3 regions of the Marinoscillum luteum genome follow, and region 1 is predicted to be linked to each of the others. Evidence: riboswitches for the same ligand, from Rfam matches in the RefSeq annotation. Region 1 holds a riboswitch; each other region holds the start of a gene.

Region 1 (10,333 bases):
GCTCCCCGGCCAGTGGTGCAATACCTGAGGTCGCGAACAAAAAATCTGCTTTAGGGGTTGTACTCGTATATCAAAGCAGTATGAAAACACCGACCTATTCCCTTCTGCTTATTTTCCTAATGTCTTGTGGTGCCATCAATGGCCCGGTGGCTGATGATATGCCAAAACCACATACCGAATTCATCAACTGTTTTTGTGATCAGTACAATTCCACCACAGACTGGGTTTACTGCACCCCTGTGAATGTGGACCTGGCCGGATTACCGATAGAAAGTGCAGTCATGAGTTATTCCGTCCGGATCACCAGGGGAGGCGATGTGCTGGAGGCTGAACTCTATGACATCAAGGGCCAGCAAGCTATACCGCTGACCAGAGTGGAGTCGGTGATCGGGTATGTGATGCATACCCGGAAGACCGAAAACATTGCGGGTTATCTTCAGGATCATGCAAAAGAGCTTGTCATTCGCTTCCGAGTGAATAGGGAGGGAGCCGTGGGCTACATTTCTAATGGCTCAGGGATTCAGTTGACTTACAAAAATTGAGACAAAAAAAGGGGAATATGAATGCTTTCATATTCCCCTTTTCGTCAAACCAATAAGGATTACTTATCAGCTACAATCCAGGATTGAAGGACTTTGTACTGACTTTCAGTGGGCTCTTCTACAAACTCAAGGAAGTGCTGATCCATTGTCTCGATTTGCAGAGCCTTGGCTTTGAGCTTTTTGCTCTTCACTTTACCATTTTTCTCACGTTTTACCACCACGGTCACCTTGGTACCCGGAGTAGTGTTGGCTTTGAAATCACTGATGATCTTACGCACTGCTGACAGTTCAAAAGCCTGACCATTGAATTCAGTGATCACGTCGCCCACCTGATAGCCAAGATCTTTGGCGAAAGCATTGGCTTCTGAAAGGTCATCCACCATGATTTCTCGTTCTTCGGTAAGGGTGATCCCAATATCACCAAAAGTGATTTCACTGCCAGGTTTCTCTGCAATGTATTCTATGCCAGCCCAGCTGAGTACTTCTGCTATTGGCAATGGCGTGTCGCCACTTACATAAGTCCTTAGAAACTCACCCACCTCAGGGTAAGTAAGTGCCTCTATTACACTGAACAGCTCGTCATCTTCAAAAGACACCTGCATGCCATACTTTTTAGCCAGCTCTCTCATAAGCCACTGCAGGTCTTTTTCACCATCGGAGTACTTGATGAGATAGAGGTCGAGACACATTCCGATCAGTGCACCTTTGTAATACACGTTGGTGTACATTCTTTCAAATTCCGGTTCCAGGATTCGCTCACTCATTTCTGTGAAGGAAACATTAGGGAAACGGTCGGCGGTCCGGAGTTTGTCCTGAATCTCCTCCATGAAGGTCTCTGGCCCGTAGAGGTTGTATTTCACTTGCACATGCATGGAGCTGTATTCTGTCACGCCTTCATATAGCCAAAGGTGCTTGGACATTTCAGGCTCTATGTAGTTGAACTCACCGATTTCCTTAGAATGGATATTCAAGGGTGTGACGATGTGAAAAAACTCATGGGCCGCCACGTCTCTTACCGTTTGACCAATCCTATCAGCGCCCGCTTCAGGAAGTGAATATACAGACGAGTAGCTGTGCTCCAGTGCGCCCATCGCACCGGATAGGGTGCCATCATCGTTGAGGTAGATGAGGTAGGCGTATCTGTCTACCGGCAGTTGCCCACCCAGGTACTTACTTTGTGCTTCCATCAGGTCATAGATCTTGTCCATAACCTCAGCAGCAGAGAGGGCCTTGTTAGGCGAAAACACAGAAACCAGCACATTGGCATTGGCGATTTTTCGGGAGATGGTATCCGGTACACTGTACATGATAGGGCCATCTGCGAGAAAATTAAAGTCGTCTGCAAAGAAGAGGTCTTCAGTTGCGTTGACTGTTTTCTTTCTCAGTGCGGTGGCCCCAAAGGTGTTTTCTCCGTGGGTAATGCTCACCTCATAGGGAGAAAATTTCAACCCATCCAGATAACCGATAAACCCAAAAGTATTCAACACAAAGACTTTCTCTTCGGCATTGATGTTGGTGCCGCCGGGTTCAAATACGATATTGTCTCCGTACCCATCAAACTTATCCCAGGTGTCATCTACCAGATAAGTAATCTTATGTAACTGACCACCGTTGGCTATTTTCCACCGGTTGATAGAAAGGGTGTCTACCTGCAGGGAGTTTCCTTCTTTGTCGAAGGCTTTGAAATTGGAAACAAACCTTCCGAAATCGGAGATGCTATAAGTACCTGGCACCACTTTGGCCATGTGATACTCCAGGTATTCAGCATCTGACGAGGGGGTGTAGATGGTCACTGGGACTTGATCATTGGCAGTGGCCGTAAGTTCTATCTCCACTTTGTACTTTTCAGACTGGGCGTATGACCAGCTCAGCGTCAGTAGCATCAACGCCGCTATCACAGACTTTTTCATAGTTGTTCTTTTGATTTTAGAGTGGCGCAAAGAAATATAATTTTTAAGGCATTCTTAGGGATGTTTTATGCCAATGGTTAGGCCTACTGACAAATGGTAGGTGGGTTGATCTATACACAAAGGATTAATCTTTTTAGCTTACGCTCCCTCTTGAATCTTTCTATATTTGCGGTCAATTCTACTTACAAATATGTCAAACAAGGAATTTAAAAGATATACGATCACCTCTGCGCTGCCTTACGCCAATGGTCCGGTGCATATTGGTCATCTGGCCGGGGTATATGTGCCCGCAGATATTTATGCACGTTTTTTGAGATTGAAAGGTCGCGATGTGGCTTTCATTTGTGGCTCCGATGAGCACGGAGTGGCTATAGAGTTGAGGGCGCGCAAAGAAGGAGTGACTCCTCAGCAGGTGGTAGACAAGTACCACGAGCAGATCAAAAAGTCATTTGAGCAATTTGGGATTAGTTTCGATATCTACTCTCGCACCAGCTCAGCAACACATCATAAAACAGCCTCGGATTTCTTTAAGAAGCTGAATGACCATGGCAAATTTGTAGAGCAGTCTTCAGAGCAGTTTTATGACCCCAAAGCCAAGCAATTTTTGGCGGACCGATACATCAAGGGAACTTGCCCTACCTGTAGCTTTCCGGAGGCTTACGGTGATCAGTGTGAGAACTGTGGCTCTACGTTGAGCCCGGCGGAGCTGATCAATCCCAAGTCGATGCTGAGTGGCGAATCGCCGGTAATGAAGGAGACCAAGCACTGGTATTTTCCTCTGGATCAGTATGAGGAATGGCTGAGACACTGGATAGTGGAGGAGCACCCCGAGTGGAAATCCAATGTGGCTGGTCAATGCAAGAGCTGGCTGGACAATGGCCTGCGACCAAGACCAATGACCCGGGACCTGGACTGGGGGATTCCTGTGCCGGTGGAAGGGGCAGAAGGTAAGGTGCTATATGTATGGTTTGATGCCCCGATAGGGTACATCTCTGCCACCAAGGACTGGGCAGCCTCAGTGGGGAAAAACTGGGAGGACTATTGGAAAAGTGAGGATACCCGGTTGATTCATTTTATTGGTAAAGACAACATCGTATTTCATTGTGTGATCTTCCCCGCATTGCTCAAAGCAGATGGAGACTATATACTGCCAGACAATGTGCCAGCCAATGAATTTCTGAACCTGGAGTCCAATAAGATTTCCACCTCCAGAAACTGGGCGGTGTGGCTGCATGAGTATCTGGAGGAATTTCCTGATAAGCAGGACGTGCTGAGGTATGTACTGACCGCCAATGCACCGGAGACCAAAGACAATGACTTCACCTGGAAGGACTTCCAGACCCGTAACAACAGTGAGCTGGTGGCCATTTTTGGTAACTTCATCAACCGTGCTGTAGTGCTTACGCACAAATATTTTGATGGTAAAATCCCTTCACGAAATGAGCTCACCGAGCGGGATGAAGAAGTGATTGCTGCCATTCGGACTTACCCCGAGAAGATAGAAAAGTCACTGGAGCAGTTCAGGTTTAGAGAAGCCTCCACCCACTTAATGGACCTGGCCCGTGAAGGCAATAAATACCTGGCCGACACAGAGCCATGGAAGCTGATCAAGACAGATCAGAGCCGGGTGGAGACCATCATGAACATCGCTCTACAGCTGGCCGGGAGTCTGGCCATCTTATCTGAGCCTTTTCTCCCCTTCACCTCCGATAAGCTGAGAAAGATGCTTAACCAGACGGAAGTGGCCTGGTCTATGGCTGGCGGTTTGGGACTGATGGCGGATGGTCAGCAGATCAATGAAGGCGTGTTGCTTTTTGATAAAATAGAAGACGAAACAGTAGAAGCACAAGTGCAAAAACTAATGGATACAAAGAAAGCAAATGAGGCAGCCAACGAGGTGCCCAAAGTGGCTCCGGCCAAAGATGAGGTGGTATTTGATGACTTCATGAAAATGGACCTGCGGGTAGGGGAGATCAAGACCGCCGAGAAGGTGGAGAAATCCAATAAGCTGCTGAAGTTCACGGTTGACACTGGCTTGGATGTGCGGACCATTGTGAGTGGAGTAGCTAAGCATTTCACTGCGGAAGAAATGGTTGGCCGGAAGGTGGTGGTGATGTCAAATCTCGCACCCCGGAAAATCATGGGCATCGAGTCTCAGGGCATGCTCCTTTTTGCCGAAAATGCGGACGGTTCGCTCAAGGCAGTGAGTCCTGACAAAGACGCAGAGAATGGTGCCGGCATAGCCTAAAGGGCAATAGCAGCGTTAGAGAAAGCCCCTACCGGACTGCAAGTGCTGGTAGGGGCTTTCTTGTTTATTGGATGGGGTCACTGACTGGGAATGCTGCGGTATTTCATTCTACCTATCAGCATTTTATGGATGGCGTGTGCTGTTCTGCTGGAAAAAAGTCACACATAGCTTTGTCTACCCTGTGTCGGAGCTTAGGATACACAACCTGATGATCGTGGTTGTCTAGCTAGTTAAATCAAACTAATTTGTTTTTAATGAGGGATCTCTTCCACCAGAACTTCATTACCGGCTTTATCAAAATAAGTACAGGTCATGGTGTCGATATTGATGACCCATTTTTCAATACCAAATTGGGCACACATCCTAATGAACGTGAGGAAATCTGTTTGGCCTTGCTGGTGAGCCGCTAATCCGTCTTTAAAGGATTCATAGTTGGGGCTGTCTGCAATGGGCAATGGGTTGTACTTAGGGGGTACTTTCACAGCATAATGGTTAGGCCCGTGATAGTCGATGTGCCCATCGCCTACATAAGCCACGTAGTGGGTTACACCTAATAGTTTGATTTCCTGAATGTACGCAGGGAAGTCGGCTCCTGATTTGACTTTGCTGTGGGCGGCTTTGAGTTGTTCTACTGTAAACATTGTACTTTGGTTTTTGATTGAACGTTTCGATTGGCTTTGAGCGACAAAGGTGAGAGCGGGGGAATTTTGGTAATTGTAAAAAGTCGTTGTTTTACAGGGAGTGCTTAAACTGTTCGGGCGTATCACCCGTGAAGAGCCTGAAGTCTTTGATGAAGTGAGCCTGATCGAAGAAATGATGCTCGTAGCAGATTTCGGTGAGCGATTTGTCCTCATTCAGGCTGTCAAGCACCGCATTGAATCGAATGATTGATGCGAATTTTTTGGGTGTTGTTCCTACTACTTTTCGAAAGCGCTTTTCAAATGCACTCTGACTGATATGCAGTTTTTCAAGCAGCTCCTGAATGCGAATGGTTCCCTGGCTTTGGCAGAGGAGTTTTACCGCTTCTACAATTAAGCGATCTGCCTGAATGTCTTTTAATTGCGAGAGCAAAAACGCTTCAACTATCTGAATGCGCTGCAGGTCTGTAGTAGCTGAAAACAACTTTTCTTCGACTTCTTTGGTGACTCCCTGGTCAAAAATGTCCGCCAAAGACAGGCTTAAGTTGTACAATTCGTTCGCCGGATGTGAAGCAAAATGCGTAAACCCTGTTTCAGTGAAATAAACCAGGATGGTTCCAATGTTAGGGGTGTTCTTAAAGGTTTTATAACTCTTTGAAATGCCCGTAATACCTGAGGTGCTTAGTCGGTCTTCCTGCTTGCCATTCATTGCTGAAAGTTGCCCTTTGTATTGAAACCCGATCACCAACCCTGAAGAAGGAAAAACCTTGTACTCACTGCCCAATTCATTCTCCGACACCACAAAATATTTGATGTAGGGTTTTAGCCTTTCGGTCGGAGGATGTCTGTCAAACTTCATGGGACTACCAAGCTAGCAGAATAACCATTACGAGTCAAGTATTATTTTTCAGCCTGGGAGGAGGATCAATCCTTATTCCTCACATACACGAGTTTGTACTTCCCGCCGCGCTGGTTTTCGCGCTGCTCTATTTCAAACTTATTGATCGATTTGATCATAGGAGTGAGCTTCTGGAATCCGAAGTTTCTGGAGTCAAAATTGGGTTGCTTTTTCTGAAGCAGACCACCCACATCGCCCAGAAAGGCCCACCCATCATCATCGGCACAGTCGGAGATGGTGGCACTGATCAGGCTGATCACTTTAGGCGTGATTTTGTCATCCTCATCCTTTTTAGCCGGCTTGCCTTTAGGGTCTTGCGCGGTTTTTTCTGCTTTCTTGAGGATCTCAATGTAGATAAACCGATCACAGGCCACTATAAATGGGTTGGGAGTTTTCTTTTCGCCGATCCCTATCACCGTCATGCCGGCCTCTCTCAGCCGGGTAGCCAGTCGGGTAAAGTCACTATCACTGGAGACCAAACAGAAGCCATTGACCTTGCCGGAGTACAGGATGTCCATGGCATCAATGATCATGGCCGAGTCGGTAGCATTCTTGCCGGTGGTGTAGGCATACTGCTGGATGGGCGTGATGGCGTTTTCCAGGAGCATGTTTTTCCATTTGGAAAGATTGGGCTTGGTCCAGTCGCCATAAATCCGTTTGATAGTGGGGTTGCCATACTTGGCGATCTCCTCCATCATTTCCTTTACATAAGCCGAGGGGATATTGTCCCCATCTATGAGTACTGCCAGGTTATGATCTTTGTCCATCCTATAAAGCTACGGCTTTATGATTTGCTAAAGGACAGCTGGAAGAGTTTAATGCCCGAAAAAACGACCCAAAAAAGGTTGACCACCACGAAGGGATAGGCGCCGTTCATGTAGGCATTGTAAAGCAGGAGTGCCGAGCCACCCAGGTTGAGGAGTAAATAAGGGAAGGAGCCAGCGGCGATCTTCTGAAAGATGTTGAGTACAAAACCTACCAGGAGTGAGCCGGCACCCAGCCAGCCAATAGCTTCTATGATTGTCATGATTGCGCGATTTTTAGATCGGCAAATGTAGGGATTTTCAGATCATGAGTTTTTCACAAAGATCTTTCCGCGTCTGGGGTAGTACTTCTCAAAAAGGTAATAGTTGATTCCGTCTTTCAACCCAATGTCGGGTACTAGCATGGACCTGGCTCCGGCAGCCTTCATGGCGTGCACATAGATTTCCGAAGCAGGGATGATTACATCGGCCCGGTCGGGGTTCAGTTGCAGCCGGTTCAGGCGCTCATCCAGGGTGAGGTTGCCGAGGTAGTCCTGCACTTTCATGATGCTTTCCAGCGAGATTTTCCTTTTTTTGGAAACCGGCGAGAGCTCATATATTTTGTTGATGTTTCCGCCCGTGCCTATGGCTGTGACTTTCTCCTTATGGTCTTTGAGTTCATCTTTTACCCAGCGCTCTATCTCCTTCCAGGCCCTGGGTGAGTCGTGACGCTCCAGCCGCCTCACTGATCCGATTTTGAAGGATTTGGAAGCCACTTTCTTCTGTTTATAATAGAAATTGAGCTCGGTGCTACCCCCACCCACATCCACATGCAGGTAGGTTTTGTCATCCAGATCCAGACTAATCACTTCATTGATCATTTCGGCTTCTTTCACACCACTGATGATGTTGATTTTTAAGCCCACCTCATTCAGCACCCTTTCGGTAAGTGCTTTTCCGTTGGCAGACTCGCGCATGGCAGAGGTGGCACAGCCAAAATAGTGGTCCACCCCATAGAGGTCTATCAGGTTTTTGTAGGCGGTCATCAGTTTCACGAACTTCTCCTGATTCACCGGACTGATCATTTTGTTGGTAAACACGTCATGACCAAGTCTGAGTGGAAACCTCACATACTGGAGTTTTTTGAAGGTGATGAGCTGTTCATATTCGATTACTTTGGTGACCTGTAAGCGGATGGCATTGGAGCCTATGTCTATTGCAGCAAATTTCATTGGGGAGTAAAAATACTCCTTTGGGCGGATGAGAACCTAATTGCAAATGTTTTTATTGTGTTAATCTCCCCCTATATTTGCCACCACATTTATCGAGAAAGGCAGAGGGATTGGGCCCTATGAAGCCTTGGCAACCTTTTCTGGTCATCTGATCAGAATTTCGGTGCCAACTCCCATCCAGGCATTGTCTGGAAGAGATAAAGTAATCCACTCCGGTACCTTTCTCCTGAATAAATGGTTTTAATCTTTGGATATGAACAAGCTAGAAGAAATAGCTCAGGAGAGAATATTGATTTTGGATGGTGCCATGGGCACCATGATCCAGCGGTATAAGCTGGAAGAGGAGGATTTTAGAAATGAGTCGCTCCAGAATCATCCCTCATCCCTGAAGGGCAACAATGACCTGCTTTCCATCACCCGACCGGATGTGATCAAGGAAATACACGCAGCCTACTTTGCAGCAGGTGCAGACATTGCCGAGACCAACACATTCAGCAGCACTACCATTGCCCAGGCAGATTATCAGCTGGAGCACCTGGCTTACCAACTCAACTATGAGAGTGCGAAGATTGCGCGGGAGGTAGCGGATGAATTCACCGCTAAGGAGCCTCACAAGCCCAGATTTGTGGCAGGGTCTATTGGGCCAACGAACAGAACCGCCTCACTCTCACCGGATGTCAACGACCCAGGTTTCCGTGCAGTGACCTTTGAAGGGTTGAAAGAAGCCTACATAGAGCAGGTCAAAGGACTTTTGGACGGTGGTGCGGATGCGCTGTTGGTAGAAACTGTTTTTGACACGCTGAATGCCAAAGCAGCACTCATGGCCATAGATGAGGTAGTCAGAGCAAGGGGTGCGCGCGTGCCGATCATGGTGTCGGGCACGATCACTGATGCTTCCGGGAGGACCCTTTCTGGTCAGACCACAGAGGCCTTTTTGATTTCGGTTTCTCACATGCCTTTGCTCAGTATTGGTTTGAACTGTGCGCTGGGTGCCAAGCAGCTGCGCCCTTATCTGCAGACCCTCGCTGAGAAGTCTGATTTTCTGGTAAGCGCTCACCCCAATGCCGGACTGCCCAATGAGTTTGGGGAATATGATGAGAGCGCCGAGGAAATGGCTGCCCAGGTAGAAGAGTACTTGCAAGAGGGGTTAGTGAATATTTTGGGTGGGTGCTGTGGTACCACTCCCGATCACATCAGGGCCATCGCCGAAGTGGCAGGAAGGTATGAGCCGAGGAAGCAAATGACTTCAGATCTCGGTTTTCAGTAATCAGTCGGCGGTTTCATGTCATTCATATTTGAAAACCTGAAAATCTGGCAGAAAGCACTGGAGTTGTCGCAGAACGTGAATGCATTGACCAAGTGTTTTCCGGTTGAGGAGAGGTTTGCCTTAACAAGTCAAATGAAGAGAGCGGCGGATTCTGTTTCCCTGAATATCGCAGAGGGGAGTACAGGTCAAACGAAGAAGGAGTTTAAGAGATTTCTGGCGATCTCGCTGAGGTCTTGCGTTGAGGTGGTGGGATGTATCTACTTGGCCAGAGCCAGGCAATTAATCACTACCGATCAGTTTGATGCCTTATATCAAGAATTATTAATACTTACAAAAATGATTCAGTCTTTCCGGAAATCATTGAATGAAACAAACTGATAACTGGATACTGAATACAGATAACGGATGAATATTAAACCACTAAAACTCTCAGGCCTTGAGCCTTTGATCATCACTGCTGAAACGAACTTCGTGAACGTGGGTGAGCGAACCAATATTACAGGTTCGGCTCGTTTCAAGCGATTGATCCTGGAGGATAAATATGATGAAGCGCTGGACGTAGCACTCGATCAGGTGCGCAGTGGTGCACAGATCCTGGATGTCAACATGGACGAGGGTATGCTGGATGGTAAAGCGGCCATGGTAAAATTCCTCAACCTCATTGCTTCCGAGCCAGAGATCTCCAGAATTCCGATAATGATAGACTCCTCCAAATGGGAGATCATAGAGGCAGGATTGCAGTGCATTCAGGGCAAGGGCGTGGTGAACTCCATTAGTTTGAAAGAAGGGGAAGAACCGTTTTTGCGACAAGCGAACAAAATACGACAATATGGTGCTGCAGTAGTGGTCATGGCC
Region 2 (10,333 bases), on a different contig from region 1:
TACCTACTTCATTCATGCTACCTCGGATTTAGCTGCTTCCCACCAGGTATTCACCTGCTGCTGGTTGCTAGCCTGGGCAGCCCCTTCTCCAAAAATCAAAAGTGCTGGTGCCTCAGGTTTCGCTTTGGCTGCTATGGCCGCTATATCTTTTGCCTTCCCTTTGATGACATCTCCATCAGCGTGAGAACCCTTGCTAATAATGGCTGCGGGTAAGTCACCCCGTCCGAACTCCACATATGCCCTCGCAATCAGGTCTATTTTACCTAATCCCATAAAAAATAAAGTGGTAGGTGAATGCTCAGCAGCTCTGAGTACATCCTCGCTGAGCGTACCCTCACTGGTAGTAGCAGTCACCACCGTAAAGCTTTGATTGACCCCACGGCAAGTCAGTGGTATCCCAAAATAGCCCGGCAGCATCACACTACTGATACCCAGCACCACGTCCACCTCTATTCCATGCCTCTCAGCAATCGCTTTTTCTTCACACCCGCGTGCAAAAACAAACGGATCTCCACCCTTGAGACGCACCACATGGCCCATCTCTTTGGCATATTGCACAATCAGGTGATTGATCGTATCCTGCGACACACTAGACTTGCCTGCCCTTTTGCCCACAGGTATGTGCACCGCATCTGGCGCATAGCTCAAAAGCTCAGGATCCACCAGCGCATCATACAGGACTACATCAGCTTTTTGTAGAGCCTTCACACCTTTCACAGTGATCAGCTCAGGATCTCCGGGACCAGCGCCCACGAGCGTAAGTTTTGGTGTTTTCGTCATCACTTATGCTTTATAAAATTCGTTTACTACCAACTTGTCTTTAGCCTCTTTGCTTCGGAAATTATTGACCTGGGCAAAGAAATCATTGGCCTGACCAAGATATGCGGCTGCAAAAGCTTCGTCGGGCTCGTACTTATTAATCTGGAGTACTAACTCAGAGAAGGATTCGATCCCTTCAAACTCACCTGTCTCGACACAATGTTTCTGGAAGTCTTCTATGATACCAATGTGGGTATTGCACTGCACATCTTTGCTGAGCAAAATAGCCTTGGCTCCAATGACAAACGTATTGTAACTGTAGTAGATAGCATCCGCCCACTTGCCCTCTGCCAGGGTTCTTTTACCACTAGCCAAGCGATCGCCGGCATCATTGAGGATGGTACCCACCAAATCCATCATAACTCCTGCGCACTCTCCCACGCCAATTTCCGGCACAAAATCATCTACTTTGCCCCAATCCTGATAATCTTCATCACGAAGCGTTTTCACATCGGCAATGTGTTTCAGGATATCATAGAAGTATCGTTTTCCCCTTCTTCTAAAGTAAGCGTTGAAATACTCCTCCTCAGTGGCATTTTCCTCATAGTCATTGAGCAAAGTCCTCACCGTATCCGGAATTCGCTTGGTAGGTATTTTGATAACCTTCTCTGCAATATTCCCTTTTCCATCTGGATCAAGCCCTCCGCCTATCACCACCTGCATGGCTGGAGATACCTTGTCACCGTTCTTGATGCTACTGCCATGGAAGCCAATATTGGCCACCATATGCTGGCCACAAGAGTTCATACATCCGCTTATTTTTATTTTAATCAAAGTTTCATCCACCAGGTGGGGAAACTCATCACGGATCAAATCTTCCAAAACAAGGGCCAGTGCAGTACTATTGGTCACCCCAAGGTTACAGGTGTCTGTACCCGGGCAGGCTGTCACATCCGCGAGGGTATCAAAGCCCGGAGCTGCATAATCCAACTCCTGCAAGGCCTGGTACACCGCGGGGATATTCTCCAGACGGATGTATTTGAGTAGCAACCCCTGGTTGAGGGTAAACCGAATGTCTTCAGCAGCATATGTTCGAGCTATGTCAGCCAGTTTTCTTGCCTTTGGTGATTTGATGTCTCCAAGAGGTATTCTCACTTTCACGGCGTAGAATCCTTCCTGCTTCTGCTCAAACACGTTGGTGAGAAACCATTCCTTATAAGCAGTATTGGGCTCAAAATCACCCACTCCCAAGATCGACTGATCCTCAGGCACTTTGGTGATCACCTTTTTGGTGTTGATCTTGTAGGTCTGATGCTTCAGAGATTTGCGCTCTTCTTCTATCAGTTTCATGAACCCTTCAAGACCGATCCCCTTGTTAGGCTCTATCAGATACTTCAGTCTCGCTTTGTGTCTTCGCTCCCGCTCTCCGTACCGATCAAACACCCGAAGGCCTGCTTCTATAAAAGGAATCAGTTCATCCTGAGGTAGGAAATCATAAGCCAACTGCCCCATAAATGACTGAGCACCAAGCCCACCACCTACAATCACTTCAAATCCGTAGGCGCCATTCTTGATCTTAGGAATAAACCCAAAATCATGGATATAAGTGAATGCCGCATCCGACTTAGAGGATGAAAAAGCAATTTTCACCTTTCTCCCCATTTCCTGACAAATGGGGTTTCTGAGGAAGTACTCAAATACCCCCTGAGCGTAGGGAGATACATCAAACGGCTCCTCGGGATCAATACCCGCATATGGAGAAGCCGTCACGTTGCGAACGGTATTACCACAAGCCTCCTTGGTGGTCACCCCTACGGACTCCAGAGCCTCCCACATTTCCGGTGTATCCTGCAGCCTCACAAAATGAAGTTGGATATTTTGTCTGGTAGTGAGGTGAAGGTTACCATTCGTATATTTTTCTGAAAGATTGGCCACCGTCTCCAGCTGATCCGGGGTGATTTTCCCAAACGGCAGCTTCAAACGAAACATCTGCACGCCTTGCTGACGCTGCCCATAAACTCCTCTGGCCAGACGAAAAGACTTGAAACGCTCCTCAGGTATTCTGCCAAGATTAAAATCCTGGATTTTATCCTTGAGCTCTTTGATGTCGGCTTTGGCCTCTTTGCTGATGTCTTTTGTGATCATTTTTTTGTTTTTTCTATAAAAAAAGCCCCTGAATGAAGTCTCCCGGGGCTTTAGTTACACAATGAAAATATTTTATTTATTTCTGGTGCTTCCCGGGATGTCATGTACAAATGCAGCATATGCAACACACGCATGCGCAGCAACAACATGACATTAGAAAGAATAAAGGGTTACAATTGAACTTAAAAGGCATTACGATAAAAGTTGTTGGATAAAAAGGTGCTGTATTTCAGTAAGGGATAGGGATCACTTACAACAACAGCAACAACAACTCATCGAATGTCTCGAGAGGTCAATTGACTTAAAAAAGAAGGTTGTTTGTAAATTCATGGTCAATTAATTCATATTTATTCCGGCAACCGCCAGAAACAGGAATTAGCACCTTAAACATTGCTTTCAGGTTGCTAGCGCTTCACAGAGCCCGTCTCTCCACGCTTCTTTATAAATCAATTATACGCTAATTGATGTGGCAAAGGTGAGTCACAAAACTGAGACTTCAAAACTTCCGAATCAAAATAACGATAACTTGTATTGAAAAATTCAATTTTTCAAAATTTTACGCTCTTATTTCCAATTTTCGCAAATGAACCACTGGCATTTCCAGCATTTCACTTCCTACGTTAATAAGCGCGCACCTCGGAGCCTTTCATAAAATTCATAAAGGCCTTATTCACCACCCGATTTCCCCCAGGCGTAGGATAATCACCCGTAAAGTACCAATCGCCAATATGGTTAGGGCATGCCTTGTGTAGGTTTTCTACCGTTTGATAGACCACTTCCAGTTCAGCTTTCATGCCTTTAGGTCGGACAATATTCGTAATCATGGCTGAAACTTCATCGTAAGTGAAAGGAGCATACAGTTCCTTCACAAAGTTGGGCTGATTTTTATCTCCCGTGCTGGCCAGACATTTTTCATATACCTCGTCCAACAGATACTCCTTATCATGCTTCTGAAGCAAGGCAAGCACCGCCCTGAAGGCCACAAAATCCTTCATCTTACTCATATCTATCCCATAGCAGTCCGGGAATCGTATCTGAGGAGCAGATGATACAATCACCACTTTTTTAGGCTCCAGCCTATCCAGCAGTGTCAGAATACTTTTCTCCAAAGTGGTACCCCTCACGATAGAATCATCGATTACCACGAGTGTATCTTTTCGCTTGTTGATCACCTCATAAGTGGTGTCATATACGTGCGCCACCAGATCGTCTCTGTGCGCATCATCGGTAATGAAAGTTCGAAGTTTGGCATCCTTCAACACTAACTTCTCCACCCTTGGGCGAAAAGAAAGTAACTCTTCCAGTGAATCCGCACTGGGCTTCTGATCGAGTATAATATCCTTTCTCTGGGCAATGAGGTAATTATCAATACCTCTGAGGAGGCCCAAAAAGGAGGTTTCCGCTGTATTGGGGATGTACGAGAAAACCGCATTTTTCAGGTCAAAATTGACCGATTTGAGGACGCTCGGGATAAGTAGTTCTCCCAATTTCCGGCGCTCATTGTAGATATCAGGATCGGTACCTCTGGAAAAATAAATCCGCTCAAAAGAACAGGACTTTTTCACCCTTGGCTCAATAAACTTCACCTCCCTGTAGCTACCATCTTTCTCAATGATCAGTGCATGACCCGGTGGTATTTCACGGATCTCATTGTAATTACATTCGAAGGTGGTTTTGATGGCTGGCTTCTCTGAAGCCACTACCACCACATCATCATCGGCATAGTAGTAGGCTGGTCGTATGCCATTGGGATCGCGCGCTACGAATGCTGCGCCATACCCCAGCATCCCCGTCATGGTGTATCCACCATCAAAGTCGCGGCAGGACTTTTCAAGAATACGCTGCAGATCGAGTTCCTGCTCTATGATGTCCGTGATTTCAATATTGGTTTTAGTCCCCCTGTATTTATTGAAAACTGCCTGATTGGCTTCATCCAAAAAGTGGCCAATTTTCTCCATCACGGTAACGGTATCCACCATTTCCTTAGGGTGCTGCCCCAAAGAGACCAGCTTGTCAAAAAGCTCGTCCACGTTAGTCATGTTGAAGTTGCCGGCCATCACCAGGTTTCGACTTCTCCAGTTATTTTGTCTTAAAAAAGGATGGCAGCTTTCGATCCCGTTCTTTCCATGTGTACCATACCTCAGGTGACCCAGCCATACTTCACCGGTGAAAGCATAATTATCTTTCATCCATTGAGCATCGTAGAAGCTGTCGCCTCCTTCCTTCTTTGCTTTATTATATTTTCTGCTGATTTTGCCGAATATGTCCTCGATCGGCTGCTGATTGGTGGTGCGGTATCTGCTGATGTATCTGGTGCCGGGCGGCATATCCAGTTTGATGTTGGCTACTCCTACGCCATCCTGCCCCCTATTGTGCTGCTTTTGCATGAGCAGGTACATCTTTTTTGCTGCAAACGCCGGAGATCCGTATTTATCAATGTAATACTGGAGGGGCTTTCTGAGGCGAAGTACAGCTACTCCACATTCGTGTTTGATAGGGTCGCTCATGGTTAGTTACCAATCAAGGAATTTAATAATTTCTGCAATGTTATTCAATATTTCCGGCCTAAAGAAAAACCACAACAAACCGGAGGTGAAAATAGTTGCAATTATCCGCTGACTGACAGGGATTCCTACCTGAAGGTCGGTTTTTTCTTGTTTAAGAAAAAAGAAATAAGGGATTTTCAGATAAAAGAAAAGGGAGAAAATAACACTCAAAATCGCTACGATCAAATAAGTAAGCATCACCGGATCACCCACCTGCTGATACCAGTCCCACATCACTGTAAACAGGTAAAATTTAGCTGTGAACCCGACTGTGGGAGGAAGGCCGATCAAAGCGATCATCACTACTACCATCAACCCGCCCATATAAGCCTCTGTTTTTGAAAGTCCCGAGAAATGATTGATCTCTGTTTTTCCATGAATTTCGAAAACAGAAACCAGATAAAATACAGCCACATTCATCATGGCATAAACCACCGCATACCAGGCAAAGGCCACCGCACCATTTTCAAACGGAATGAGCAAGGTCACTAAAATAAATCCCGAATGAGCAATGGCCCCGTACGCAATCATCCGCTTAACATTGGTCTGCCCCAAAGCGCCAAGTGTGCCAAGAACGATTGTGAAGATGCCAATCACGGAAATGGTAACGTACAGCCAGTAAAGTTCCTGAACCCCCACAGTCATGAGGATTCGGTGAAGCAACACAAACCCACCCAACTTTGGAACTACTGAAAGTACCATTACGGCATCAGTTGGTGCTTCCTGATAGGCAGAGGGCACCCAAATGTGAAATGGAACTGCACTCACCTTGAAGAGTATTCCGCCAATGAAAAGTAAAATTCCCACGTTCAGGAGCACCGGATCTCCCGTCAGGTGAAGATCCATTTCAGAAAGTGACAGTGTCCCTGTAAAACCGTAAATAAGCGACATTCCGTAAAGCGCCAGTGCAGACGTGACGCCCCCAAAAATGAGGTATTTCATTCCAGCCTCAAAAGCGCCCTTCCTAAAATTGAAATTGGTGAGCATGTAGGCCGAAAACGATGTGAGCTCTACCGCCAGATAGATCACAAGGAGGTGATTCACAGAGAGCATCAGAGTACTACCTAATATCAGAGAAAGAATCAGGAAATAATACTCTGATCGGTGCCTTTCGGCTGTAGGAAAAAACACAATCCACAGTGAGGTCACGCCAAACAAAAGTTTCATGATTTGCCCCATTGAATCAGTCACCAGCGTTTGGTCAAATAAAAATCCAGAAACACCATCTACCTGAACCAACCACATGGCCACCAAGATGACCACCACGTAGATCACCCGACTCACCAGAGTTTGCTTCCATACAAGACCGGCCATCAACAGAATAAGGGCACCTGCAGCCAGCGAGATTTCAAAACTCAGGCCTCCGAGACTGTCTAAAATATTGGTGAGCTGATTGGTGAGCATGGTCTATTTATTTAGGAAATAGTGCCCCTGATCCAGCACACGCTCTACAAAAAACTGAATGGAATTGTCGATGGGATCAAGAATCAGTGATGGAAACACCCCGAAGAGCACTACCAATACTGCCAGCGGACCCAGCATCAACCATTCCCGAATAGTGAGATCCCGCATTAAAGACTCCCATTCACGCTCCCTGGTCCAGAACTTACCAAAAAACATTCGCTGAAGGGTCCACAGATAATACCCGGCTGAAATGATGATCCCAAGCACGGCCACCATACCTATCCACCTTGGGAATACGCCCGTGAGCGACTCTGTGCCGATGGCCCCCATAAGTACCAAAACTTCTCCAACAAATCCGGAGAGCCCGGGCAGCCCCAAAGAGGCAAAAAAGAATAAAACCACAAAAAAGGTATACTGTGGCATTTTGCTGGCGAGGCCACTCAGGTTTTCAATTTGCCGGTCATGGGTGCGGTCATAGATCACCCCTACTATCAGGAACAATGCTCCGGAAATAAAGCCGTGGGATACCATCTGAAACAATGAACCGGAAACGCCCTCGCTGGTGATCGCTGCCAGACCAAGCAGGACAAACCCCATGTGGGAGACGGAAGAATAGGCAATCAATTTTTTAATGTCATTCTGAGCCATGGCCACCAAGCCACCATAGATAATAGAAATCAACCCAATGACGGCCACCGGATAAGCCATGGAGATTGCTGCATCCGGGAAAATCGCATAACAAATCCTGAAAAGACCATACCCTCCTACTTTCAAGAGCACCCCTGCCAAGAGCACAGAAATGGCCGTGGGGGCTTCCACGTGGGCATCCGGCAGCCATGTATGGAAAGGCACGGCAGGCAGTTTGATCATAAACCCGACAAGCAACAGGATAAAAGCCACAGACCTCAGAGGCATTCCCCAGAGCACATATCCACTTTCCGGGGACAGCAGTGTATTACTCAGATAAATACCGTCCATCATCTGGATCAGACTAAAAGTATTCGTTTGTGCGCCTGCACCATCTATACTCCCTACCGACAGGTACAGACCGATCATCACGATGAGGATAAACAAAGAACCCAGAAGGGTATATAAGAAAAATTTGATTGAAGCGTAAGACCTCCTCGGCCCTCCCCATATCCCGATGAGGAAAAACATAGGAAGCAACATGAATTCAAAGAAGACATAGAAAAGGAAAAAGTCGAGTGAAGCGAAGCACCCGATCAAACTCCCACTCAAAATGAGGTAAAGCATGAAATATCCCTTCACTTTGGTGGTCAGCTTCCAGGAGGAAGCCACACCGATCACCAGCAAAATGGTGCTCATCACAATGAGCGGCATACTGATGCCATCCACGCCCACCGAATAGTCCACCTGAAGGGATCCATAATTGCCCAACTGAAGCGAAAACCAGGGTGCCAACTCTACATACTGGAAAGCATCCGCCCAGGCCTTTGGCTGAATGGATCCATCAAATCCAAAAAACAGGATCAGGCCAAAAACCAACTGTGCCAACGTGGCACTCAATGCAATCCACCGAATGGCCTGACGCGAAGAAGCCGGCAAGACCCCCACCAAAAAAGCGGCTGCCAACGGCAAAAAAATCATCCAACTAAGCAGGTAGTTCATCATATTTTCTACTTAACTAATATTGAGACCACAGCACAAGCAGCAACAGCAGGAGCATCATCCAGATAAGCTGATTCTGAACCTTGCCCGATTGTATTTTGCTAAACATTCCCCCCACACCTCTGAATAGCCAGGCTACGAAATTAACCAGTCCATCCACAACTTCACGATCGATCACCGCCAAAGCTTTACTAAAAACCACAGTGGACACTCCCGCTGCATTGACTAACCAATCAATCACCTTCCGATCAAAAACACGGGCTGCTCCCGCCATCCTTATATAATTTCTTGATAGACCGTCGTAAACCCTTTCCAGGTACCATCCCTCAAAGGTCAATCGGCTGTACCACTTCGTTGGCACCTGAGCCATCTGATAGCTCAAAGTGCGCATTGACCCGGGTCTAAAGAAAATGTAGCTGATCGCTAAACCGGCAACGGCCAGCGCTATGGATAGTATCATGGTCCAAATCTGGATGCTCCCATGTCCATGGTCTACGGTGTTTCCAAAAACAAAGGACCCCAGCCACCAACCATTGGCATCCAGTGGACTGAGTGCGTTGGCCAGCCAAAGTGCTCCAGCTGACAAAACGATTAACGGAACCTTCACCAGACCCAGTGGCTCCATATGCGGTAGCCTTTCAATGGCAGTACGGGGATTCCCATAAAAAACCAAAAGGATTTGCCGCCCAATATAGATGGGGGTAAGCAGTGCAGTAATAAATGCCAGATCTGACACCAGATAGGCCAGCCAGTACCCCTGGGCAGAATGCCCTATCGCCCAGAGCCAGACCCCAGACAAAATACCTTCTTTGGACAGAAAACCTGAAAACAATGGGAGTCCTGAGAGTGCGAGCCCACAGATAATAAAAGCGATATGGGTAAAAGGCAATACTTTTCTTAACCCACCCATCATTCGCATGTCCTGAGCATCAAAGGTGGAATCATCATGCTTAAGGGTGTGGAGGTAATGAATAACCGCACCAGCCGCCAGAAACAATCCCGCTTTAAAAAAAGCATGGGTCCAGAGGTGAAAAAGGGATGACTCATGAGCTCCTGCTCCAATGCCCATCACCATATAGCCAAGCTGTGAGATGGTAGAATACGCCAATACCTTCTTGATGTCATGCTGGGTGAGTGCGGAAACTGCCGCCATAAATGCCGTCACTGCACCAATGACAGCCGTAGCATTCAGCACCATTGGAGACAAAAACGGTACCACACGAATCAGCAGATAAACACCCGCCGCCACCATAGTGGCAGCATGGATCAGCGCCGACACTGGCGTTGGGCCGGCCATCGCTTTTGGCAACCACCCCGAAAATGGAAACTGTGCTGATTTACCCAGCGCACCAATCATCAGACCAAAGCCTGCCAGATTTACCAACAACGAGGAATCTCCTCCGGTCAGAGAAGACAAAAATGGCTGATTGAGTTCCGTAATCATTAAAATCACACCGATCAGCAGGCCTGCATCGGCCACCCGGTTGATCATAAAAGCTTTCCTGGCCGCAACGGCTTTCTCTTTATCCTCAAACCAGAACCCAATCAGCAAGTATGAGGAAAAACCAACCAGCTCCCAAAAGATGAAAATGAGAAGAAAATGATCTGCTGCCAGCAGCCCAATCATCGAAGAAGTGAAAAAGCCGAGTTTGCCAAAATACCGATGAATGGCCCGGTCATGACTGAGATAATGCGCAGAGAAAAGATGCACCAGCAGGGACACCAGGTAGACCAACCCAATCAGCACCGCACTGATCCTGTCTATGGCCCACCCAAGTTCATATCCGGGAAGCCACTCCCATCGAACCACAACACTAGATTCATAACTCTGATAAATTAAAAAACCAGCC
Region 3 (10,333 bases), on a different contig from region 1:
TATTTTGGGAGGAGAAAACGTATGGTATGAAAATGACGGACTACTTTCTTTCATCAGTCACAGCGGCTTTTTCTTCGATGACCTGGAAATGGATGATATCGATGGTGATGGTGATCAGGATATAATAGTCTCCCATGCCAATAACCTTACGCTTTATAATAATGATGGAACAGGCTCCTATGCGGCTGAAACACTGCTTTCCGGACAGGGCGCAGGTGTATTGAAAATAGTCGATTTGAATGGAGACGGTCATCTGGATGTGGTGACCTCTTTTCGATCGGATAATGCGCTCTTCTTTTTAGAAAATGATGGAAGTGGCGCGTTTACTTCAGCATTGCTCTCTGACCAGGAGTCGGATGTTATTGACTTTGAGGTAGGTGATTTAAATGGAGATGGAAACCTTGACATCATCGTTTGTAACTATGGAGACAATGAGGTCACCTGGTTTAAGAATCGATCCAATGCAGACCCTACAGTGGACAACGCCATGGCAAATCAGGAGACCAATGAAGATGCTCTTTTTACTTTTTCTATTCCTGAAAATACGTTCGCAGATGCTGATGAGGATGAGCTTTCACTATCTGCAAGTTTAACCGATGAGAGTGCCTTGCCTGACTGGCTTTCTTTCGACCCTGCCAGTCACACCTTCAGCGGCACGCCCCTTCAGGCAAATGTGGGTACAATCAGCATCAGGGTTACTGCCGATGACGGGCTGGAAGGGATTGTTTCTGATGATTTTGACATCACAGTTAACAATGTGAATGATGCGCCAGTAGTGAATCAATCCATTTCAACTAAGACGGCTTTAACGGATTTGACCTTTTCTTTCGAGGTGCCCGCAAATACTTTTGAAGATGAGGATGAGGATGTATTAACACTTACAGCAGGTCTCTCAGATGGGTCGGCCTTGCCGGACTGGTTATCGTTTGATGGTTCTACCAAAACATTTGACGGTACACCCACTGTGTCAGATGTGGCAAACCATACCGTAAGAGTTACTGCTACTGATCCCTCCACTTCCAGTGTTTATACAGACTTCACTTTAAAGGTCACATTGGACAATGATCCCCCGGTGGTAGCGGCGCCTGTACCAGATCTGGAAGCCAGTGAAGACCAGCCTTTTCAGTACAGCTTTGCGGCCAATACATTCACGGATCCAGATGACGATTTACTTACTTATAGCATGACCTTGCAGGGAGGCGACCCGTTACCATCTTGGTTGACCTTTGAAGCTACAGATTTTGAGTTGTCGGGTACCCCGTTGCAGTCAGATGTGAACACGTACACGATTGTGCTTACAGCAGCTGATGAGTTTGCTGAGGTGTCCGATGAGTTTGTGCTGACGGTGAATGCCGTCAATGATGCGCCCTTCCTGGTAGCTGGTTTGCCCGATCACAGTGTAGATGTAGGGGAGGACATCTCCATCGTCATCTCTGAGTCGGCCTTTTCAGATGAGGATCATGCAGAACTGATTTTTTCCATTAGAATGGAAGACGGAAGTGATTTGCCATCCTGGTTGACTTTTGATGCGACCAGTCGTACGCTCAGTGGGATAAGTTCTCTGGAGAATGTGGGTCAATATTCACTCAGGGTTACGGCTTCTGATGGAGAGGAAAGCGCTTCTGATGTATTTGTGTTGACAGTCATTTCCACCAATAGTTCGCCAGTTGTTCGCTCTTCGCTATCTCTTTTGAGGTTGGACATTGGGGATACACTGACCTTAGCCATGAGTACCCTATTTGAAGACCCCAACGGTGACGATCTGTCTTTTGAATCTCAGTTATTTGGAGGAGCCGAGTTGCCTGATTGGATGGTGCTTGCGGAGGATACGCTGACGATTACACCCACAGTGGGCACATTGGGAGAATATACTGTGGAGATTATAGCTTCAGACCCTTTTGATGAGTCAGTGTCCATGACATTTGACCTGGAGGTTTCCAAAAGTGATCAGACCATTTCTTTCACGCAGATAGCCTCAGAGGTGAACATCGGTGCGGAGAGTATCCCGCTTGAAGCTACAGCCAGCTCAGGACTGGAAGTAGTGTTTAGCTCATCCAATACGGATGTAGCGATGGTCGAAGGTGGGTTTTTAGAAATCATTGGTGCTGGCAGTGCAATCATCACCGCAAGCCAGCCTGGTGACGAAAGCTATAATGCTACTACAAGTCAGCAAACGATTACAGTCAGCAAGTATTCACAGTCGATTACTTTCGAACTACTCAGTGAAAAAACCTATGGAGATGGCTCCTTCGATTTGGAAGCTTATGCCAGCAGTGGGTTGGAGATTACTTATGAGAGTTCAGATGAAACAGTGGCTACCATCTCTGGCAAGGTGGTGACCATAATCGGCGCTGGTAATACTACCATTACAGCGAGCCAGCCGGGTGATGAGGAGTTTGACGTGGCCAGTGACGTGGCTCAGGTGCTTACAGTCAACAGAGCACCACAGCTGATTACTTTTGAAGCGATTGGTGAAAAAGCAGCTAACGAGAAACCCTTTGACCTGATCGCTACATCCAGTTCGGATCTTGAAGTTTCCTTTTCGAGCTCTGACGAAACGGTCGCTACCATCTCTGGAAATACGGTGAGCATCTTGTCATCGGGGACCACTACTATCACGGCCACTCAGGCAGGCAATGCGAATTACTTGCCTGCGTCGGAGGAGCAGATTTTATCCGTTTCTGATGTGACTAAACTCGATCAGACCATCACGTTTGTGGGACCTGATGATAGGGTGTTTGGCGATGCGCCATTTGAACTTAGTGCAACGGCCACCTCCGGTTTGGTGGTGAGTTTTGAAAGTTCGGATGAGTCGGTAGCCACTGTCAGTGGTAGCACTGTCACCATTGTGGGGGCGGGTTCCACTACGATCACTGCTACTCAGAATGGTGATCAGGATTACCTGTCTGCAGAATCAGTGGGACAGCCGTTTGAAGTGAGTACCGCTGAGCTGGTGGTGACACCAGATGATCAGGAAGTGGTATATGGTGAAGCGCTTCCTGAGTTTACTTATTCCATTTCAGGATTTGTAAATGGCGAGGATGTACAGGCCCTACTCGTACAACCTCAGGCAGGCGCTGGTTTATCTGGGATTCCGGATGCCGGAGTTTATGAAATCACCAGCTCAGGTGGAGAAGCAGCAAATTATTCTTTTGTATATACAGAGGGGGTGCTTACGATCCACAAGGCCACGGCATCAATAGTAATGACCCATTTGGAACAAGAGGAAGACGGCACCGGGAAGAGACCTGAAGTGACCACTGAGCCGGCTGACTTGAATTTTATCATGACATTCAATGGAGACGCTGAGGAGCCTGTGACAGCCGGCAGCTATGAGGTCTTTGTGGAAATCATTGAAACTAATTATACGGGATCCGCTACCGAAACTTTGGTCATTGCTTCCGAGGAGGTTTTGAGTGCACCGTCTCCAGTTCGGGTGAATGTCTACCCTAATCCGGCAAGTAGTCGCATCTTAGTGAAAACACCAGAGGTTGCCATTTGCAAACTGTATGAACTGGATGGTGGTCTCGTTCAGGAAGGGAGAAGCAATGAACCCATGGACATTAGCAGGGCAGAAGCGGGTATTTATATCCTGCAAATACTCAGCGAAGGTAAGGTCATTGATCAGGTAAAAGTGATCAAGAAGAACTAGGGCAGTCCCGGATACTTTTCGGGAGATAAGCCAACCCAAGGGGTTGGCTTTTTTTGTGTCTGATATGTTTAGGCTTTCAAGAAATCACGGATCAATTCAGAAATCTGTTCCGATTCAGTCAGAAATCCATCATGACCAAATGCGGATGTGACCAAACGGAATTTTGCATCCGGTATGAGCCCGGCAATGTACTGCTGCTCCTCCGGGGGGAAAAGTATATCTGTATCTATACCGATCACCAGTGCTTTGGATCGGATACGTTTCAGGGCAGTTTCTGCCGACCCGAAATGCCTGCCTACGTGGTGGCTATCCATGGCCTTGGAGAGGTAATAATAACTCTCCACTGAAAATCGCTTACGGAGTTTCTCACCCTGATATCGCTGATAAGAGGATGCCGAGAAGTCATCCCATCGCTGGTCTATGTCTCGCTGCGTTTTGTTATAGGTGTTGTAGTGCCTGTATGATAGCATGGCTATGGCTCGGGCGGCCTCCAGTCCTTTGGCACTATCGATGTTTTCCAGCGCCATTCGCTGCGCTTCGTTGAAGGCAATCCCCCATGGGGAATGGAAAGCGTTGGTCGCTAAGGGTACGATGTGATCAAAAAGTGTAGGCTCTTCCACGGCCCATTCCAGAAGCTGCTGTCCACCCATAGATCCACCGATTCCCAGATGGATGGTTTCGATTCCCAAATGCGCTTTCAGTAGCTTGTGAGCATTCACCATGTCACGGATCGTGACCAGAGGGAAGTTATAGTTTTTTGGTCCGGTGGTGCCGTAGCATGAGCCCAGCATATTGGCACATACGACGAACTTATCTTCCGGATCGATAGCCTTACCGGGACCCACAAGCTCGGGCCACCACTCCGCGGGGTTCCCGTTTGCAGTGAGGGCATGAAACACCCAGGCCACATTGGTCTTCTCACTATTGAGCGTACCGTAGGTGGTGTAGGAAATCCGGACATTCCGGAGTGTGTCTCCACACTCCAGGATGAACGGTTCTTCTACTTTGAGGATCGCAGATTTTGGCTGTATTTGTTCGATGGTATTAGGCATTAACTTGATTGTCTGCATATATTTTTTCGAAAGCCTGCTGGAAATCCGCTTTGATATCATCGATGTGCTCGATGCCCAAAGAGACTCTGAGCAGGTTGGGAAGTACGCCCGCATTTAATTGTTCTTCATTGGATAATTGCTGGTGGGTGGTGGCCGCAGGCTGTATGATCAGCGTCTTGGCATCCCCCACATTGGCCAGATGACTGACCAACTCTAGATTATCTACTAGTTGTGTGGCCAACTCTTTTTCTCCCTTCAGGGTAAATGAGAGCACTCCTCCAAACCCGTTTTTGAGGTATTTTTTGGCAAGCTCATGATAGCTGCTGCTTTTCAGACCTGGATAGTTGACGGTTTCTACCAGTGGGTGCTGCTCCAGCCATTGTGCCAGCTCCAATGCATTATCCACGGTGCGCTGCACGCGCAGTGATAAAGTTTCCAGTCCCTGCAAAAGCAAGAAGCTATTGAATGGGCTGAGTGCCGGTCCAAAATCTCTTAGACCTTCCACCCGGGCTCGGATAGCAAAGGCAATATTGGGCAGACCTAGCGGATTTCCTTCTCCAAACACATCCCAGAAGACCAATCCGTGATAGCCCTCAGAAGGCTCGGTAAACTGCGGGAATTTTCCATTGCCCCAGTTGAAATTTCCACCATCTACGATCACACCGCCAATGCTTGTGCCATGGCCACCGATCCATTTGGTAGCCGAGGCAGTGACCACTGAAGCCCCATGCTCCAAAGGTCGAAAGAGGTAGCCACCGGCTCCAAAAGTATTGTCCACTATGAGTGGAATATTGTTTGCTTTGGCTACTGCCGCGATCGCCTCAAAATCAGGCACATTGAAACCCGGATTGCCGATGGTTTCCAGATAAATGGCTTTGGTTTTCTCATCGATCAATTTCTCAAACTCTTCGGCCTGGTCGCTTTCAGCAAACTTCACTTTAATGCCGAGGCGCTTGAAGGCTACTTTAAACTGATTGTAAGTGCCGCCATAGAGAAATGAGCTGGACACAAAGTTGTCACCAGACTCCAGAATATTGCTGAGTGCGATAAACTGAGCAGCTTGCCCGGAGCCTACCGCCAATGCGGCCACTCCCCCTTCCAGTGCAGCGATACGCTTCTCGAATACATCATTGGTGGGATTCATGATCCGACTATAGATGTTTCCAAATTCCTTCAGGGCGAAAAGGTTAGCGCCGTGCTCGGAGTTTTTGAATCCGAATGAAGTAGTTTGATAAATAGGCACAGCCCGTGATCCTGTAGTGGGGTCTATTTCCTGGCCTGCGTGTAGTTGTAAGGTTTCAAATTTTAATGCTGACATGAGTGTATATTTTTTAAGATTCTAGAATAGTATATGGGGTATGCTTTTATGACCAAAGACAATACATGAATCGGCCTGCGGATTTTCCAATAACTAAAAGGAACAATACCTGCGGAATTAGCAGTAGTAACACATACAACAGAACCCTCTGTCGATCGGAGAATGTGAAATAGATAACCTTGCTTCAATGCTTGGCAAAAAAGCAGTTGCTTTCGCAAAAGTGTTTTTGTTGAATTTCATAACTATCAATTTATATATCAGGAATTAGCACCTTCCCGTTTAGGGTGGGGGTTGCTAGCGCTTCTTAGAGCCTGTCTCTCAGCGCTTCTTTATAAATCGATGCTTTATCGATTTGAGAGCACAAACGTAACACGGAAAAATTAGTTTGCAAAAAAAAAGAAGGGCAATAAAAAAATAAAGCCGGTCAGAAAATTCTGACCGGCTTATCTATATCTAATCGAACTAAAGTTATTAGCCCAATGCTTTTTTCATGACTTCCCCGATATCTGCAGGGGAGTTGACCACATGGATGCCATTGGCGGCCATGATCTTCATTTTGGCGGCAGCAGTGTCATCTGCGCCACCGATAATGGCTCCGGCATGGCCCATTCTTCTTCCGGGAGGTGCTGTTTGGCCGGCAATAAATCCTACTACAGGCTTTTTGTTGCCATTTTCTTTGATCCATTTGGCTGCCTCAGCTTCGTAGTTTCCACCGATTTCACCGATCATCACGATCCCTTCAGTCTCCGGATCCTCCATGAGCAACTGTACAGCATCTTTGGTAGAAGTACCGATGATAGGATCTCCTCCAATACCGATGGCGGTAGTAATACCCAATCCTGCTTTTACTACCTGATCGGCTGCTTCGTAGGTCAATGTTCCTGATTTAGAAACGATCCCAATATTTCCTTTCTTAAATACAAAACCTGGCATAATGCCCACTTTGGCTTCACCCGGAGTGATCACCCCAGGGCAGTTTGGCCCTACCAGTTTGGCTCCTCTGGCAATGGCGTAAGGTTTGGCTTTCATCATGTCCTTCACAGGAATACCCTCTGTGATGGTGATGATAACCTTGATGCCTGCATCAGCAGCTTCCATGATGGCATCAGCAGCGAATGCTGGTGGCACGAAGATGATAGATACGTCAGCACCTGTTGCATCTACGGCATCCTTCACAGTATTAAACACAGGTTTGTCCAGGTGGCTTTGTCCACCTTTGCCTGGAGTTACGCCTCCTACTACATTCGTGCCATACTCAATCATCTGAGTGGCGTGGAAGGTTCCTTCAGTGCCGGTAAAGCCCTGTACGATTACTTTAGAATCTTTATTAACTAGAACGCTCATTTTGGATTGGTTTCTATTTGAGTTGCAAAAATATTTGAAATGGACACATTGCCAAACGGATTGTGAATATAAAGTATTATAATACATTTGCGGCAGTCAGATGTCATCCGCCACATCGGCAAATTCAGTATAAAAACAAGGCATGCATAAGGCTGAAGGGTTTCAGATCATTTCGGAGGATAAAACTAAAATAAGCGCTACGCTTTTTTCAGGGGATGCCAAAAGCGCACATCTGATCATCGTGAGCCCTGCGGCTGGGGCCCCTCAGCGCTACTACAAAGGGTTTGCAGACTACGCTTGCCAATACAAAGAATTTGATGTGATCACTTTTGACTATCGGGGGATAGGAGACTCGCTGCACAGCTCGGTCAAAGACGAGCGCTGCAAAATGAGCGACTGGGGAGACAAAGACCTCAATAGCGTGATTGCCTGGGCGAATAAAAAATATGATAAAATTTTCCTAATAGGTCACAGTGTGGCGGGGCAGATTTTTCCAAAAGCGGCCAACAATGGGCGCATTAGATCAGCTTACTTTGTTGGGTCTCAATCTGCCTATAATGGACACTGGAAGGGCTTTTGGTGGCTGTATGTACTGATTTTCTGGTATATTTTAATACCCACCACTGTGGCCATCTACCGCTACTTGCCGGGCTGGACCATGGGTGGAAAAATAGATATCCCCAGGAATGCGGCACTCGAGTGGAGAAAGTGGGGAACCCACCCTCAGGGCGTATTGCAAGGGAGTAAGGAGATGGCCCAAAAATTTGATGCAGTAAGAATCCCAGTGCATTTTGTGAATATTCAGGATGATAAGCTGCTGGCACCTTCGGCCGCAACGCAGGCCCTGATGCATTATTATCGAAATGCCGTGACCACTTTCCAGTTTATCAAACCAAAAGATCTGGGATTTGAAAAAATTGGCCATTTTGGCTTTTTCAAAAAGAAGTTTGCCAGGAAGCTCTGGCCAATGCCCATCTTCTTCTTCACTCAGTTTTTAAATAAATTTGATTGATCAGTCCTCCGAAAGGATAAATCGATCAATAAATTCTCGCACCGCAGCATCACCACCTTTTCTGTCCAATACCACTTTCGCAATTTTCTTAATACCGGATGCTGCATCCGCCGGGCAGGCAGAAAAACCCACTTTTTGCATGACCTCCAGGTCATTGAGGTCGTCACCAATAAAACAGACCTCACTGTAGCTGATGTCGAGTGCTTTCATCCATTCATTTAAGACCTCAAGCTTGGGGCGTTGGCCCACATAAAAGTGCTTCATGCCCAGCATATTGGCTCGGGAGTTGACCATTTCTGTGGCCAGACTATGGCTAATGATGCCCACTTCCACGCCAGCCTTGATAGCTTCCTTGATACCTAGCCCGTCACGGGCATGAAATTTTTTAAACTGCCTGCCATCCTCCATGATGTAGATCCCTCCGTCGGTCATGGTGCCGTCTACATCCAGTACCAGGAGCTTAATGTGTGAAAGTTTAGACATCAGATTAATTTTTGACCCACCGCCTCTGCGACAGGTTTTAGTGAATGAAACATTTTGGTAAACTCATCAAAATTGAGTTGCTGGGCGGCATCAGATTTCGCCAGTTCGGGTGTTGGGTGGGTTTCTATCAGCAAACCATCAATCCCCATCGCTACAGCAGCTCTGGTGAGATCAGGGATGCCATATCTATAGCCCATGGCATGGCTGGGGTCTACCACCACGGGCAAGTTGGTGAATTCCTTCAGATAGGCCACACCGGTCAGGTCGAGGGTAAACCTGGTTTTATTTTCAAATGTGCGAATACCCCGTTCGCACAGCATGACATTGGGATTGCCACCGGAAAGGATAAACTCTGCTGCCTGCACAAACTCCTGCAGGGTGGTACCGAAGCCTCTTTTGAGCAGAACTGGTTTGGTAGACTTTCCGCATTTCCGTAGAATACTCTGGTCATACATGGCTTTGGTGCCGATTTGTACAATGTCTGCATGGTCAATCACCAGGTCCACATGAGAACTGTCCTTTACTTCGGTGATAATATTCAGATCATAAGTTTCCCGCACTTTTACCAGCATTTTTAATCCCTCTTCGCCCATTCCCTGAAAGGTATAGGGTGAGGTGCGAGGCTTGAAACAGCCTGCCCTCAATGTTTTGATGTTGAGGGATTTTAGCAGCTCAGCAGTCTGAGAGATTTGTTCCCAGGATTCTATGCTGCAGGGGCCGGCCATCATCATGGTATGATTGGTGTTACCACCTAACACGTCCTGGCGAATTTTAATATTTCTCTTATAAGACTGATAGTCCTTGCTGGCCAACTGGATGTCGCTGGACATCACAAAAGATTGATCAACGTAAGGGGCCAGGGCCGTCGGGACTGAGGTGATTTTGGAAGAAAGCACCAGTATGTCCCTGTCCTCTGACCGAAAATGGATGGCTTCATGTGCAGTAGCGAGGGTGGCTATTTTCTCAGGAGCCAGGTCACCTTTTAGGTGGATAATCATAGAGTCGAATTAATGCGTGTTAATATGAATTTATGGGGATTCAAAGATAGGGTTATTTCCAATTTCCATATTTTAGAGCAATGATGACAACAAGCAGCATAGCCGACCTGAGAAGCGATACCATCACACGACCTACACCTGCCATGCTGGAGGCCATGATGTCCGCTAAGGTGGGCGACGATGTGCTGGGCGATGACCCCTCAGTGAATGAACTTCAGGAGAGGATTGCGGCACTTTTTGGTGTGGAGGCGGCACTTTTTTGCCCTTCTGGCACGATGGCTAATCAGATTGCGCTGCGCATATCCACCAGCCCGCAGGATGAGGTGATCTGCGATAAAGATGCTCATATTTATCTCTACGAGGGTGGCGGAATGGCTTACAATTCTATGCTCTCCCCGAAGTTACTCGTTGGAGACAGAGGACGTCTTTCAGCGGAACAGGTTCAGGAAAACATCAATGCGGATGACATCCACT

What was found. A riboswitch is a leader RNA that binds a small molecule or an ion and turns the genes downstream of it on or off. The one in region 1 is predicted to bind S-adenosylmethionine.
Region 2: it holds a riboswitch for S-adenosylmethionine, as region 1 does, so the genes downstream of both, ACHKAR_RS21300 (nitrite reductase) here and ACHKAR_RS03695 (homocysteine S-methyltransferase family protein) in region 1, are expected to answer to the same signal.
Region 3: it holds a riboswitch for S-adenosylmethionine, as region 1 does, so the genes downstream of both, ACHKAR_RS14655 (O-acetylhomoserine aminocarboxypropyltransferase/cysteine synthase family protein) here and ACHKAR_RS03695 (homocysteine S-methyltransferase family protein) in region 1, are expected to answer to the same signal.

Annotation. Positions count from the first base shown of each region.
Region 1 covers NZ_JBIPKE010000012.1:59,979-70,311, forward strand. The annotation lists gene ACHKAR_RS03650 (hypothetical protein) at 1-28, shown strand, start outside; gene ACHKAR_RS03655 (hypothetical protein) at 81-542, shown strand; gene ACHKAR_RS03660 (M61 family metallopeptidase) at 602-2,452, opposite strand; gene metG (methionine--tRNA ligase) at 2,643-4,700, shown strand; gene ACHKAR_RS03670 (DUF1398 domain-containing protein) at 4,952-5,341, opposite strand; gene ACHKAR_RS03675 (helix-turn-helix domain-containing protein) at 5,433-6,197, opposite strand; gene ACHKAR_RS03680 (NYN domain-containing protein) at 6,263-7,003, opposite strand; gene ACHKAR_RS03685 (CBU_0592 family membrane protein) at 7,021-7,263, opposite strand; gene ACHKAR_RS03690 (Ppx/GppA phosphatase family protein) at 7,306-8,211, opposite strand; SAM riboswitch class I at 8,298-8,415, shown strand; gene ACHKAR_RS03695 (homocysteine S-methyltransferase family protein) at 8,465-9,478, shown strand; gene ACHKAR_RS03700 (four helix bundle protein) at 9,494-9,856, shown strand; gene metH (methionine synthase) at 9,884-10,333, shown strand, end outside.
Region 2 covers NZ_JBIPKE010000020.1:864,645-874,977, forward strand. The annotation lists gene ACHKAR_RS21290 (precorrin-2 dehydrogenase/sirohydrochlorin ferrochelatase family protein) at 1-16, opposite strand, end outside; gene cobA (uroporphyrinogen-III C-methyltransferase) at 13-780, opposite strand; gene ACHKAR_RS21300 (nitrite reductase) at 784-2,904, opposite strand; SAM riboswitch class I at 3,243-3,352, opposite strand; gene ACHKAR_RS21305 (amidophosphoribosyltransferase) at 3,525-5,411, opposite strand; gene ACHKAR_RS21310 (NADH-quinone oxidoreductase subunit N) at 5,418-6,854, opposite strand; gene ACHKAR_RS21315 (complex I subunit 4 family protein) at 6,858-8,486, opposite strand; gene ACHKAR_RS21320 (NADH-quinone oxidoreductase subunit 5 family protein) at 8,500-10,333, opposite strand, start outside.
Region 3 covers NZ_JBIPKE010000018.1:260,242-270,574, forward strand. The annotation lists gene ACHKAR_RS14645 (FG-GAP-like repeat-containing protein) at 1-3,652, shown strand, start outside; gene ACHKAR_RS14650 (homoserine O-acetyltransferase family protein) at 3,721-4,704, opposite strand; gene ACHKAR_RS14655 (O-acetylhomoserine aminocarboxypropyltransferase/cysteine synthase family protein) at 4,697-6,022, opposite strand; SAM riboswitch class I at 6,270-6,360, opposite strand; gene sucD (succinate--CoA ligase subunit alpha) at 6,494-7,366, opposite strand; gene ACHKAR_RS14665 (alpha/beta hydrolase family protein) at 7,509-8,378, shown strand; gene ACHKAR_RS14670 (KdsC family phosphatase) at 8,379-8,861, opposite strand; gene aroF (3-deoxy-7-phosphoheptulonate synthase) at 8,861-9,859, opposite strand; gene ACHKAR_RS14680 (threonine aldolase family protein) at 9,940-10,333, shown strand, end outside.